Regions from separate parts of the Rhodococcus sp. IEGM 1330 genome, predicted to be linked through region 1. Evidence: predicted binding sites of a transcription regulator. Region 1 holds the regulator's gene; the other holds the start of a gene.

Region 1 (7,147 bases):
CTTCGACATCGACGCCAACGGCATCGTGCACGTCACGGCCAAGGACAAGGGCACCGGCAAGGAAAACACGATCAAGATCCAGGACGGCTCCGGCCTGTCCAAGGAAGAGATCGACCGCATGGTCGCCGACGCGGAAGCTCACGCAGACGAGGACAAGGCTCGTCGCGAAGAGGCCGAGGTTCGCAACCAGGCCGAGTCCCTCGTCCACCAGACGGAGAAGTTCGTCAAGGACAACGAGGACAAGGTCGACGCCGAGCTCAAGGGACGCGTCGAAACCGCCATCGCCGACGCCAAGACGGCTCTCGCGGGCAGCGACATCTCGGCAGTCAAGACCGCCGTGGAGAAGCTCTCGACCGAGTCGCAGGCTCTCGGCACCGCCATCTACGAGGCTCAGGCCAAGGAGCAGGGCGGCGCAGAGGGTGGCGCGCAGGCCGCTGACGACGGCGTCGTCGACGCAGAGGTTGTCGACGAGCCCGCCGACGACACGGACAAGAAGTGACGTCGGACAACACCGAGCAAGAACCGGTCACTTTCGTGGACAAGCGAAAGATCGATCCCGAGACCGGTGAAGTACGGGAAGGTGACGCAGTTCCGGAGCCCCTCGTGGGCACCGGGGCTGCGCCCCAGCCCGACTCGGTGGACGAAGGGACCGTCGACGGTGACGTAGTGGAAGACCCGCGTGAGCTGCAGGTCGCCGAACTCACCGCAGATCTGCAGCGCGTCTCGGCGGAGTACGCCAACTACCGGCGTCGTACCGATCGTGAGAAGCAGACCGGAGCGGAGAACGCGAAGGCGTCCGTCGTCTCGCAGCTTCTTCCGGTTCTCGACGACCTCGAGCGAGCTCGCCAGCACGGCGATCTCGAAACCGGACCGCTCAAGGCCGTGGCAGACAAGTTGGCAGGGGTGTTCTCGAACATCGGCCTGACCACTTTCGGAGCCGAGGGTGACGCCTTCGACCCGGCCATCCACGAGGCCGTCTCCCATGAGGGCGACGGCAGCAGTCCCGTCGTCGGAACGCTGATGCGTCCGGGCTACAAGCTCGGCGAACGCGTCCTGCGGACCGCGATGGTCGGCGTCGTGGACAGTGCAGCACAAGAATCGGATGTACCTGCATCCGACGAGCAGTGAAGAAATAGCGCGAGAGGAGGAAACGCCCGGTGAGCCAGCGGGAGTGGATCGAGAAGGACTTCTACAAGGAGCTGGGCGTTTCCTCCAGCGCGACTGCAGAAGAGATCAAGAAGGCGTACCGAAAGTTGGCTCGGGACAACCATCCCGATGCCAATCCCGGCAACGCCTCGGCCGAGAACAAGTTCAAGGCGGTCAGCGAGGCGCATGCCGTCCTCGCCGACCCGGCCAAGCGCAAGGAATACGACGAAGCACGACGGCTGTTCGCCTCGGGCGGGTTCGGTAGCCGCGGCGGCGGTGGATTCTCGCCCGGCGCAGGCGGATTCGGCGGCGGCGGCGGCCAAACCTTCGACGTCGGCGACATCTTCGGTCAAGGCGGCGGCGACGGCGGCATCGGCGACCTGTTCGGTGGCCTGTTCAATCGCGGTGGCGCGCAGCAGCGCCCCCAGAGCAACCGGCCTCGACGCGGCAGCGATGTCGAAACCGACACCTCGCTGCAGTTCCGTGAGGCGGCGCAGGGCGTGACGGTCCCCTTGAAGTTGACCAGCCCGTCCTCGTGCACCACCTGCCACGGAAGCGGCGCGAAGCCCGGAACCAGCCCACGCGTGTGCCCCAAATGCAACGGCCAAGGCGTCGTCAACCGCAATCAAGGCGCGTTCGGCTTCAGCGAGCCGTGCGACGACTGCCGCGGTACCGGATCCATCATCGACGACCCGTGCGTCGACTGCCGCGGAACCGGAGTGCAGAACCGCACCCGCACCATCACCGTGCGCGTCCCGGCCGGCATCAGCGACGGCCAGAAGGTGCGCCTCGCCGGTCAGGGCGAAGCGGGATTGCGCGGAGCGCCGTCGGGCGACCTTTTCGTGACGGTTCGGGTCAAGCCCGACAAGGTGTTCGGCCGCACTGGCGACGACCTGACAGTGACCGTTCCGGTGAGTTACGGAGAACTGGTGCTCGGTACCACGCTGTCGGTGCCCACCCTCGAGGGTCGCGTCGGCGTGAAGGTTCCACCGGGAACCGTCGACGGCCGAGTATTGCGTGTGCGTGGCCGCGGTGTCCCGAAGAAGTCCGGTACCGGCGATCTGATGGTGACCGTCAAAGTTGCCGTCCCGCAGAAACTGGACGATGCTGCTACCGACGCTCTGAAGACTTATCTGGAAGCCGAGAAGGCCAGCGGATTCGACCCGCGGGCCGGGTGGGCAGGTGTGTGATGTCGGTCCCTCCCGAGGGCGGATCTGCGAAAGCCGGTGGTGGGCAAGCTGACCCCGACGCCCAGATCTTCGTGATCTCCGTCGCGGCGCAGTTGGCGGGCATGCACGCGCAGACGCTGCGTACCTACGATCGACTCGGCTTGGTCACCCCGCATCGCACCACCGGCGGCGGTCGACGCTACTCGCCGCGCGACGTCGCACTGCTTCGTGAAGTGCAGCGACTCTCGCAGGACGAAGGCGTCAACCTCGCCGGCATCAAGCGCATCATCGAGCTCACCAACCAGGTCGAGGCACTGCAGGCTCGGATTTCCGAGCTGGCCCAGGACTTGGCCAACGTGCACGCCAGTTATCGCCGCGACCTGGTGCCGATCCAACGCAACGCCCTGGTGGTCTGGAAGCCGCGCCACCAGCGCTAGGTTTGCGGCGCCGGCGGTGGCGAACGCGCGCGCGTTTGCGAGACACCCGGCACCGACCCCTATCCTGGTCGGCATGCAGGCGTGGAGTTCGACGGTCGTTCAGTATCACCGCCTTCGGAATGATCTCGCCGTGATCAGACTCGAAGGCGACGCGGTGCCGTTCCAGGCAGGCCAGTCGGTGTCGGTCTCGGTTCCCCAGAACGCTGCTCTGACCCGGCGATACTCACCCGCGCTGCCGCCTTCCCGAGACGGCAAGCTGGAATTCCACGTTCGAGCCGTTCCGGCCGGTTGGGTGAGCGGCTCGATCGTCAACGAGACGCGGCCCGGTCATGTGTGGCAGATCAGCGATCCGAGGGGCAGCCTGCACGTCGATGATTCGGGGCGCGACGTCGTCATGATCGCGGGCGGCACCGGCCTCGCTCCGTTGCGCGCGATTCTGCTCGACCTCACGCGCCGCCAACAGCCACCGAATGTGACGCTCTTCGTCGGCGGCAAGTCACCTCGCGACCTGTATGCCGGCGACATGCTGTGGTTGATGGCGTCGGAGTTGCAGTGGTTGACGGTGATCCCCGTCGTCGATCAGTTGCACGAGCCTTGGGCGTCGGATCGATGGAACGACCGCATTCATGCCGAAATCGGTTCCAGCGCAGCCTTCTTCGAGCCCGAGCATTGCTGGGAGGGTAGTGTGGCCGACGTCGTCGCCACGCAGGGGCCATTCCTGGATCGCCAGATCCTGGTCTGCGGCTCACCGGGAATGGAAGCGGCGACCGTGCGCGCGCTCGTCGAGATCGGCACACCACTCGACGCCATCCGCCGCTGAAGCGCCATCCCATACAGCGCTGTCCCGAGCAATCAGGGCAGCTGCAGAATCCGTCGCAGGTGCGCCAGGTCTTCGTCGGATACCGTCGTGAATTCCGGCGGCGGGGCGTCAGCGATCGCTCGGGCCTTTTCGGCGAGGAGGCGTCCGGTGTCGGTGAGTCCGATGATGCGGCGTCGGCGATCGGTGGGATCTTCGGTGCGGATCACCAGTTCCCGTTTTTCGAGTTCACGGATGTTGAGCGAGACGTACGGCGCATCGGAGGCGAGGATCTCGGCCAGCTCGGTGACCGTCCGATCGCCCGTGAGCAACTTGGTCAGCAGCTTGGCTCGCAGGAAACTCATCCCGGTGGCGTCGGCGACGGCTCGTCGGGTGTCGTGCTTCTCGAGCATCAGCGCGCGCATCTCGCGCCAGACATGCGCTGCATCGGTCATACGAGCACCGGTTGGTCGATTCGATCGGCGGTCGCGCGTGCCCACCGGCCGGTGGTGACCACCGCGAGCGCGGTGACGACCACGCCTGCGCCTGCGATGACGAACCACGCAGGAACTGCAGCGGCGGTGAAGCCGTCGGAGATCTCACCGACGATGCTCGACGTGACGATGGATCCGACGACGGCCACGCCGAGCGATTGACCCACCTGCCTGCTCGTCGACGCGATGGCGGATGCCACTCCGGCCTGACTGCGCGGCATTCCGGACACCGCGGTGTTGGTGATCGGGGCGTTGACCATGCCGAAGGATATTCCGAAAATCACGTATGCGACGGCCAGCCACGCGAACGACGTCGTCGGAGTCAGTCGGGTGAGCATCAGCGCCGATGCCACGAAGCCGATTCCGGCGACGAGCAGGGGAATGCGCGCTCCCAGGGTGCCGACGATGCGACCGGAGATCGGCGCGAAGATCAGTGTCATCAACGCCATCGGCAGTGTGTAGAGACCGGCGTGCAGTGGTGAGTATCCGCGCACGTCCTGCAGGTAGAGGGTGTTGAGGAACAGGAATCCGCCGAGGGAGGCGAACGCGCACACAGCGATCACCGTCGCTCCACTGAACGGCGCGCTTCGGAAGAACTTCAGTTGGATGAGCGGTTCTTCGATTCGCGACTCGACCACCAGTAGCCCGACGAGAGAGCCGACGGCGACGGCACCGGTGAACACGATCAGCGGCGATCCCCAACCCTTCGCGGGACCTTCGATGATGGTGAACACCAGGGACGCGAGGAACGCGAAGATGAGGAACTGGCCGGCCGGATCGAACTTGCGTGAGTGCTCGGCTTTGGATTCCGGGACGAATTTCAGTGTCATCGCCAGAGCGAAAATACCGACGGGGACGTTGATCCAGAAGATGGACTGCCAGCCGGCACCGGTGACGAGGATCCCGCCGAGGGCCGGACCCGCCGACATGGAGATTCCGACGACGGCACCCCACATGCCGATGGCCCCTGCGCGTTCTTTCGGATCGGTGAAGGTGTTGGTGATGATCGACATCGCGACGGGATTCATCATCGAGCCACCGATTGCCTGGAGCATGCGAAAGGCGACGAGCCAGCCGAGCGACGGGGCGACGCTGCACAGCAGGGAGCCGAGGACGAACGTTCCGGTGCCGATCAGGAAGAAGCGCTTGCGGCCGTACCTGTCGGCCATCGAGCCGCCGAGCATCAGCAGTGATGCCACGACCAGCGTGTATGCATCGATGATCCACTGCAGACCCGAGACCGATGCATTCAGATCTTCGCGCATCGACGGCAGCGCGACGTTGACGATCGTGTTGTCGGTGCTGACGAGAAACAGACTCAGGCAGCAGATGCCGAGCACGAGATACCGGTGTCGTCGAGTCAACTCGGGCACGTTCACCTCCGCGATAATGCTTGTATATCTATAACTATTACATGAGTACTCCTAAATTGTTCGACGAGCAAGTGAGAGGCAGGCAGGACATGCCCGATAGGGTGTGTGTCACAGACTTGCTCGACCCCGAATTGCTTGCTCGGTGAATGGAGAACAACAGTGGCTTCCGAGATCGCACCAGGCGACCTGGTTCAGGCGTCCGGGCATGCCGGCCCGTGGAAGGTGCTCGAGATCCGCCAGGGTCTGGCGTTGCTCGAGCATCACGACGGTCATCGATTGTCCGTTCGCACCACCACGGTCGAGGTGGTGCGGAAGGCGTCGACCAGTGAAGGTTCGGCCCGGCAGGCCGAGGCGGAGACCGACAGTCCCTCACTGTTCGACGAGGGCTGACCTACCTCCCTTTACCGTCGACCGCGTATTTCTGGCGTAGCGACTTCGAGATCTGCTTGTACTCCCGCAACTTCTCGCTGCGTGCTCGGGCGTCGTGCCTCGAGGTGGCCCAGGCGTTCTCCCGCAACAGTTTTCGATAGTTGCCCAACCTTCTCTCGGTGAGCTCACCCGCGGCGAGCACCGCACATCCGGGTTCGTGTTCGTGCGAGCAGTCACCGAATCGACACAACGCGGCGAGTTCTTCGATGTCGGAAAATGCGCTCGCCACAGCGTCTTCCGATCCCTGCACGCCCACGGAACGCAAACCCGGGGTGTCCAACAGCACCAGGCTCGTGGAAGGGATCGGCACCAATTCCCGATGCACCGTCGTGTGCCTGCCTTTGCCGTCCGCCTCACGGGTGGCACCGGTGGCAAATGCGGTGCCGCCGAGCAGAGCGTTGGCGAGTGTCGACTTTCCGGATCCCGACGGCCCGATCAATGCGACCGTACCGCGCAGATGTGCTGCCAGCGAGTCGATTCCGCCGTCCGACACTGCACTTGTGCTGCATACGGTGACGCCCGGCGCGGTGGCCAGCAGCAACTCTTCGGCGACGCTTCCGCTGTCGGTCTTGGTGATCGCGACGACGGGAACAGCACCGCTGCCCCAGGCGAGGGTGATGTAGCGCTCGACGCGACCGAGGTCGAGAGCCGTGTCCGACGCGACGGTGATCACGACGGTGTCGACGTTGGCTCCGAGAACCTGTGTGTCGGATGTCGATCCGGCTGAGGCGCGTTCGATGGCCGTCCGGCGGGGGAGAATTGCACCGAGCGTGAAACTCTGCCCGGGGCGTGGGTCCAGGGTCACCCAATCCCCGGTGCAGGTATTGCTACCGGTGCATCGGACGATGCCGCTATCGGTGACGGCGTTGAATTCACCGCGGTCGACGCGAACGACGCGGGCGAGAGTTGTTTCCTGAGAATGGTTTTCGAACTCATCCAGCCAATGCTGATCGAGGCCGTAGTGAATCAGGTGAGACATGTGAGAGATCCTTCGGGGAAGGGTGACGTGGGCTCGGGTGTGTGCTCGTCCAGGTGGCCACGATGCCCACCTCCTCACTGTCTCGGTGCATGAAAAAAACCGTCGACGGCAAAGTAGCAGCCGTCGACGGTGTCTGGAAAGCGAATTTATCGGGTGAGGTTGGTGCCCTCCGCCGGCGCTGCGAGCGCGGTCAGGAAGGAGCGGGCCCAGCGATCGACGTCATGGGCGAGAACCTGCCTGCGCATGGCGCGCATCTGGCGCTTGCCCGACTCCGGTTCCTGTTCGAGGGCTCCGATGATCGCGTCCTTGACGCTGTCCAGGTCG
Region 2 (7,147 bases), on a different contig from region 1:
GCTCGGCGCTGTTCGCCGAGCGGCCCTATGAGGACGTGTGGATCGAGGAGGTCGCCGATCTCGCGGGCGTCTCACGCGGGTTGATGTACCACTACTTCCCGTCCAAGCGGGAATTCTTCGTCGAGATCGTGCGCACCGAATCCGAGCGAAACCTCGACCTCACCGCACCGGACACCTCGCTTCCGGTCCTCGAGCAGATCGCCGCCGGGCTCGATGCCTACATCTCCTACACCGACGAGCACGCGCACGGCGTCCGAGCCGTCAACCGCGGGTCCCTGCTGGGAGACCGACGAATCGACGACATCCTCACGCGCGAGTTCGAGATTCAGCAGGAGCGGATCCTGGCTGCTCTGCCCGAAAGATTTCGCGACGACGAAATGGTCCGTACCGCGCTGCGCGGGTGGGTGGCCTTCGTGCGAGCGGTGTGTCTGGACTGGGTGGAGCGCAGAACTCTCGACCGAGAACAGATCCGTGCAGTATGTCTACGTGCCGTTGCAGGTCTTCTCGAGGTGTGAGCTGCAGGGTTATCGTCGACGCATGTGCCGAAACATCACCACCCTGCGAGGCCTGGAACCCCACGCCACCGACGAGGAGATCGAAGCGGCCGCGCGTCAGTACGTCCGCAAGATCAGTGGCGTGCAGAAGACGTCCGACGCCACCCGTGACGCCTTCGAGCTGGCCGTCGCCGAGGTGACGGCAACGACGCACCGGCTCCTCGATGCGCTTCCGGAGCGGCGTCAGCCACCGCCAACGGTGCCGCCGCTGAGGCGTCCCGAAGTGCAGGCGCGAATTGCGGCCAAGGCCGGGTCCTGAGGGTAGGTCCTGGAGGGTTTCTGTCCTAGAGGGTGCTGTCCGGCGGTACCGCGGGGAGTCCTTCGCTCACGCGGAGCTTCTCGGCCATCGAGCTGAGCAGGTTCTGGGATTCCTCGGACAGGTCGAATGCCCGGGCGGACAGGCGGCGTAGGCCGTATCCCTGCAGTTGGGTGAGCAGTTCGAGGTCGTGATCGACCTTGGACGCATAGATGTTGTCGAAGAAGTAGTCGGACTTGACCTTGAAGAACGCGGCCAGCGCCGCCACGGTGTCCGTGGACGGATTGGCGCGCTGCCCCGACCGCAATTGCGAGATGTACGGCTTGGAGATCTGGTGCCCGCGCAGGGCGAGTGCGTCGGCGACCTCGGCGTTGGTGTGTGGCTTGCGTCCGGGCGGGTGGATCGTGGAGAACAGATGGTTCAGACGTGCGGCGAAATCAGCGGACATCGGGGATGTGTGTGCCTTCCTGATACAGCCGCTGCCCACCCGGGCAGATCGGTCCGCCGCGGACCGAACCGGCTCATAGTAGCCGCTGCCGTGATTCCGGCGAACCGTGGCTGACCTGCAGAAATTCATCCGAAAATCGTACTGATCGGTTTCATGCGGTGGGTGACGTGCGGGGCCGAGTCTGCGCAGCCGGGTGCCCAGGAAACTGGGTCGAACGAATGGTTTTCCGCAGAATCGGACGCGTGATCAGAGCCTCGGTGGCAGACTGTATTGCCAGGCGAAGGGGGTGGAGATGACCGGTCGTCGACGAACGTTCGATTCACGAGACGGTGACGCGGAGGTGGTCGAGCCGCTGCTGCGCGCAGTGCTGTCCTACGCCCCGCGGGACGAGTCGCCCATGCCGCACCCGTCCGAGGGGATCATGCTCCGGGCCGAGGACGGCTCCGGGTTCGTTCGGCTCGAACTCGCCATCGCAGACGATCTCGGCGCAGGTATCCCGGGACCGTTCGGGTCCAGGTTCTACGAATGCGGATCGTTCGAAGTGGTTGTCCCGCAACGAGATCCCCGGGACGGTGCGCTGTTGATGATCCACCTGCTCGACGCGCGAGCGCCCCACAGGTTCGAGTTCGCCACGTCCATGCCGCCCCGGTGGAGCCTGCGGCTCGAGCACGACGGCTCGGTGTCGGTACTCGACGATCTCGGCGATGCAGTGATATTCATCGGCCGCCCATGGGCTTTCGACTCCGACCTGCATCCGGTTCGCGTGTACTACACCATCGAGAACGGCCTGTTGGTGCAGAACGTCCTGGCCACCGCGGACACCGGATATCCCATTCTGATCGATCCCGATCCCGACGCGATCATCACCGGAGACGGCCGACTCATCACCGAGACCTGGAGTCCGCGACTGGTGGCCGGCGAAATCGTCGAGGATCTGCCGCCGAAGTCTTTGTCGAGCTGATTTCCTTGCAGCGCAACGAAATTCAGAACGGATCGTGCTGAATGTGCTCCATCGGCGTGCCGACCTTGCGGAGGGCGTAGATCGTCGTCCGTACCATCGACGGCGACCCGCAGATCTGAATCTGCCGATCGGCCCACGAGCCGAACTGGGTCACCACCTTGCCCACCGCGCCGTGCAGACGGTGGTGCATTCCCCACGGTAGTTCGCGAGGTGTGCCCGAATACCACCACGGATTTTCGAGCTCCTCGGTCACCGGAACGACTGTCAGCCACGGATTCGACAGCGACAACTGCCACAGAGTGTCCAGATCGTAGAGATCGCACGGATACGTCCCGCTGACGAACAGATGCACCCGCGGATTGTTGCTGCGCTGCGCCATCTCCATGACCTGCGCGCGCAGCGGAGCCAGGCCGGTGCCTCCCGCGATCATCAGCACGTCCTCGCGGATCGCGCGATCGACGTGCATCCCGCCCAGCGGCGGGCTGATGGACCAGCGATCACCCACAGCGGTCTCGGTGACCATCGCCGGCGACACCCAACCCCCGGAGACGCGTCGAACATGGAACTCGATCTCGCCGTACGGATTGCTGGGGATGGCAGGGGACAGATATCGCCACAGCTTGGGCCGCTGCGGAATCTGCACACTGACGTACTGCCCGGGGAAGTACGGGATTTCGCCGTCGGTCTTCAGCCGCACCACCGCGAGGTCGTCGAGCACCCGCTGATGTTCGACGACCGTGGCACTCCAGAACGGCGGTAGCTCGTCGTCGTCGGCGGCGACGGCCATCGCAGTGCTCACGACGGTGAGTGCGTCGCTCCAAGCCGTCTCGACCTCGTCGGTCCATACCTCGTTGCCGGCGAAGGTGCGGAACGCGCTGATCAGAGCCGAGCTGCCCGCACGGAAATGCGCGCCGGAGATTCCGTGCTTGCGGTGGTCCCAGCCGAGTTGCTCGAGGAACGGTTCGACTCGGTCGGGGTCATCGAGATGCTCGAAGATGTAACCGAGTGCCATGGCGAAGTGTTCGCGCAATGCATCCATCGACGCGGGGAACAGAGTGCGGAAGTCGGGGTGCTCGGCGAAGAGATGGCCGTAGAAGGACCGGGACAGCCGCGCCGGGCCGTCCTGAGCGGCCACGACGGACTTGAAGCCGGTGCGAACCAGGGAGATCGTGCGTGCGTCGAGCATCGATCCACCTCCACCCCACCGAATCACTGCTGATGCACAGTCACCGCCGACCGTCACCAAAGTAGACCGATCGAGGATATCCCGCATTTCACCTGATGTGGAGAAAAACAAGGTTGAGCGGAACAGACTCAACTTGTCTATGGTTGTAGTCATCGACAGGCTTTGCACTCCACTCTGGAAAGAAGGTGACCGGTGGACAGTTTCACTCCCACCACGAAGTCGCAGGCAGCACTTTCCGCTGCTCTGCAGGCCGCATCCGCGGCCGGTAACCCGGATATCCGTCCGGCACATTTGTTGGTGGCGTTGCTCGATCAGACCGACGGCATCGCCACTCCACTGCTGAAGGCCGTCGGCGTCGACCCTGCAACGGTGCGCCGAGAAGCGCAGAGCCTCGTCGACCGACTGCCCTCGGCAACCGGTTCGACCACCACTCCGCAACTCGGCCGTGAAACCCTCGCCGCGATCACCGCAGCGCAGCACCTGGCCACCGAACTCGACGACGAGTTCGTCTCCACCGAGCACATCATGGTGGGCCTGGCTGGTGGAACTGGTCGTTCCGCAGGCTCCACTCCTGCCGGCAGCGACGACGTCGCCAAGCTGTTGACCGGGCACGGAGCCGGACCCAACGAGCTGCGCGACGCGTTCCAAGCCGTCCGTGGCAGCGCTCGGGTCACCAGCGCAGATCCCGAGAACACCTATCAGGCGCTGGAGAAGTACAGCACCGATCTGACCGCGCTGGCCCGAGAAGGCAAGCTCGATCCCGTCATCGGACGCGACACCGAGATCAGGCGCGTCGTGCAGGTTCTTTCACGGCGCACCAAGAACAACCCGGTGCTCATCGGCGAACCCGGCGTCGGCAAGACGGCCATCGTCGAAGGACTCGCGCAGCGCGTCATCGCGGGAGATGTTCCGGAGAGCCTGCGCGGCAAGACCGTCGTCTCCCTCGACCTCGGTTCGATGGTCGCAGGCGCGAAGTTCCGCGGTGAGTTCGAGGAGCGGCTCAAGGCCGTGCTCGACGACATCAAGAACTCCGCGGGCCAGGTCATCACGTTCATCGACGAGCTGCACACCATCGTCGGAGCGGGCGCGACCGGCGAATCCGCGATGGACGCGGGCAACATGATCAAACCGATGCTTGCCCGCGGCGAACTCCGACTCGTCGGTGCGACGACCCTCGAGGAGTACCGCAAGTACATCGAGAAGGACGCTGCGCTCGAGCGGCGCTTCCAGCAGGTCTACGTCGGCGAGCCCTCGGTCGAGGACACCGTCGGCATCCTGCGTGGACTCAAGGAACGCTACGAGGTCCATCACGGCGTCCGCATCACGGACTCCGCCCTGGTCGCCGCGGCAACCCTGAGCGATCGGTACATCACAGCGCGGTTCCTGCCCGACAAGGCAATCGACCTCGTCGACGAGGCCGCATCCCGTCTGCGGATGGAGATCGACTCGCGCCCCGTCGAGATCGACGAGGTCGAACGTGCCGTCCGTCGTCTCGAAATCGAGGAGATGGCCCTGGCGAAGGAGACCGACGACGCGTCGAAGGCCCGGCTCGACAAGCTCCGTCAGGAGCTGGCCGATCTGCAGGAGAAGCTCGCCGGGCTCAGCACACGCTGGCAGAACGAGAAGAACGCCATCGACTCGGTGCGGGTCCTCAAGGAGGAGCTCGAGAACCTGCGCGGCGAATCCGACCGCGCCGAGCGCGACGGCGATCTGGGCAAGGCCGCCGAGCTGCGCTACGGACGCATCCCGACTCTCGAGAAGGAGCTCGCCGCCAAGACCGAGGACTCGCCGGCTCAGGGCGACGTGATGCTCAAGGAGGAAGTGGGACCGGACGACGTCGCCGACGTCGTCGCAGCCTGGACCGGAATTCCGGCGGGCCGGATGCTCGAAGGCGAGACCGCGAAGCTGCTTCGCATGGAAGACGAACTCGGCAAGCGAGTCGTCGGACAGAAGGACGCAGTACAAGCGGTGTCCGACGCCGTCCGACGTGCTCGCGCCGGTGTGGCCGATCCGAACCGTCCGACGGGGTCGTTCCTGTTCCTGGGACCCACCGGTGTCGGTAAGACCGAGCTGGCGAAAGCGTTGGCGGAGTTCCTCTTCGACGACGAACGCGCGATGGTGCGCATCGACATGAGCGAGTACAGCGAGAAGCACGCCGTCGCTCGCCTGGTCGGTGCACCTCCGGGATACGTCGGGTACGAGGCCGGTGGCCAGCTGACCGAGGCGGTGCGCAGGCGTCCGTACACGGTGGTGCTCTTCGACGAGGTCGAGAAGGCGCACCCCGACGTGTTCGACATCCTGCTCGCAGTGTTGGACGAAGGCAGGCTCACCGACGGCCAGGGCCGGACCGTCGACTTCCGCAACACGATCCTGATCCTCACCTCCAACCTCGGTGCCGGCGGTACCAAGGAGCAGGTGATGGACGCGGTGCGGCGTTCGTTCAAGCCCGAGTTCGTCAACCGACTCGACGACGTGGTGGTGTTCGACGAATTGTCCGAGGATCAGCTCGAGTCGATCGTCGACATCCAGCTCGGCTTCCTCGCCAAGCGCCTGGCGGCCCGTCGCCTGACGCTCGAGGTGTCGTCGCCGGCGAAGATGTGGCTCGCGGCCCGCGGCTACGACCCGCTCTACGGTGCCCGGCCACTGCGCAGGCTGATCCAGCAGGCCATCGGAGATCAACTGGCGAAGCTGTTGCTTGCCGGCGACATCCACGACGGCGATGTGGTGTCGGTCAATGCCAGCCCGGATGGCGAACGCCTGATCCTGGGCTAGCCGAGGTCTTCCCGGAACAGGCCCACACGAGCACTGCTCGTGTGGGCCTGTTTTGTGCCTTCAACCGGGGTGTACCGGGTAGGTACGCTCGTGGAATGACGAATCCGGACGACCCGCGGTCACCTCGAGAACGCGATCAGGACGCGGCACGCCAGGCGGAGTCATCCGAGCCGACCCAGGACTACGGACAGCAGTACCCCGGTGCCCAGCAGTATCCCGACGGCTCGCAACCGACGGAGCAGTATCCGACACAGGCGGGTCAGAACCCGGACCCGCAGGCCTATCCGCCCGGTTATCAGCCCACGCAGGCATTTCCGCCCTACGACCCCGAGCAGCAGGCGGCGGCGAATCAGGCCTACGGCCAGACCCAGCAGTACGGCCAGCCCCAGCAGTACAACCAGGCCCCGGGATACGACACAGCGCAGTACGGGCAGCCCCAGCAGTACGGTCACACTCAGCAATTCGGCCAGCCTCAGCAGTACGGCGCTCCGCCTCCCACCCAAGAACCGAACGCCGCCGACTCCGGCAGCAAGGGGCCCCGACCGTGGGTTCTGGCGCTGATCGGACTCGTCGTCCTCGCCATCGTCGTGGTGTTCGGAATTTCCTTCCTGAGCGGTGGATCGGACGAGCCCAGCACCACTGCCACCGGTCCGTCGACGTCGACGTCGATTCGGCCGCCTACCTCGAGTGCGCCCACGACCACGCCGCAGCCCACCGAATCGGGCACGGCCACCACGCCCGAGCTGATCCCGGGGGGAATTCCCGAGATTCTCGGGCAGCTCGGTTCGGCCGTGGGGACGATCACCGCGAACGACGGTTCGACGCTCACCATCGACGGACTCGACGGCGCTCCGGTGACGGTGCAGACCACTCCCCAGACCCAGATCATCTCGTTGAGCGGCAGCGACGTCGCGTCTCTGACCGTCGGCGCGGGGGTTGTGGTGCAGGGCGAGGCAGTCGAGGACGGAAC

Evidence for each region. Region 1 encodes HspR, which represses chaperone genes until heat shock. Its sites were predicted from a motif close to ANNTGAGTNNNNNNNACTCANNT; they were not measured.
Region 2: clpB (ATP-dependent chaperone ClpB) is a predicted target of HspR. The motif match lies at 3,517-3,539, and genes of this name have one in related genera.

Annotation. Positions count from the first base shown of each region.
Region 1 covers NZ_JAWLSB010000007.1:22,086-29,232, reverse strand. The annotation lists gene dnaK (molecular chaperone DnaK) at 1-499, shown strand, start outside; gene grpE (nucleotide exchange factor GrpE) at 496-1,128, shown strand; gene dnaJ (molecular chaperone DnaJ) at 1,158-2,336, shown strand; gene R4P57_RS17045 (heat shock protein transcriptional repressor HspR) at 2,336-2,752, shown strand; gene R4P57_RS17040 (FAD-binding oxidoreductase) at 2,826-3,572, shown strand; gene R4P57_RS17035 (MarR family winged helix-turn-helix transcriptional regulator) at 3,605-4,003, opposite strand; gene R4P57_RS17030 (MFS transporter) at 4,000-5,415, opposite strand; gene R4P57_RS17025 (hypothetical protein) at 5,575-5,805, shown strand; gene rsgA (ribosome small subunit-dependent GTPase A) at 5,807-6,823, opposite strand; gene R4P57_RS17015 (trehalose-6-phosphate synthase) at 6,970-7,147, opposite strand, start outside.
Region 2 covers NZ_JAWLSB010000010.1:91,957-99,103, forward strand. The annotation lists gene R4P57_RS21460 (TetR/AcrR family transcriptional regulator) at 1-515, shown strand, start outside; gene R4P57_RS21465 (DUF2277 domain-containing protein) at 538-813, shown strand; gene R4P57_RS21470 (helix-turn-helix domain-containing protein) at 839-1,258, opposite strand; gene R4P57_RS21475 (hypothetical protein) at 1,551-2,219, shown strand; gene R4P57_RS21480 (globin domain-containing protein) at 2,242-3,405, opposite strand; gene clpB (ATP-dependent chaperone ClpB) at 3,598-6,177, shown strand; gene R4P57_RS21490 (DUF5666 domain-containing protein) at 6,273-7,147, shown strand, end outside.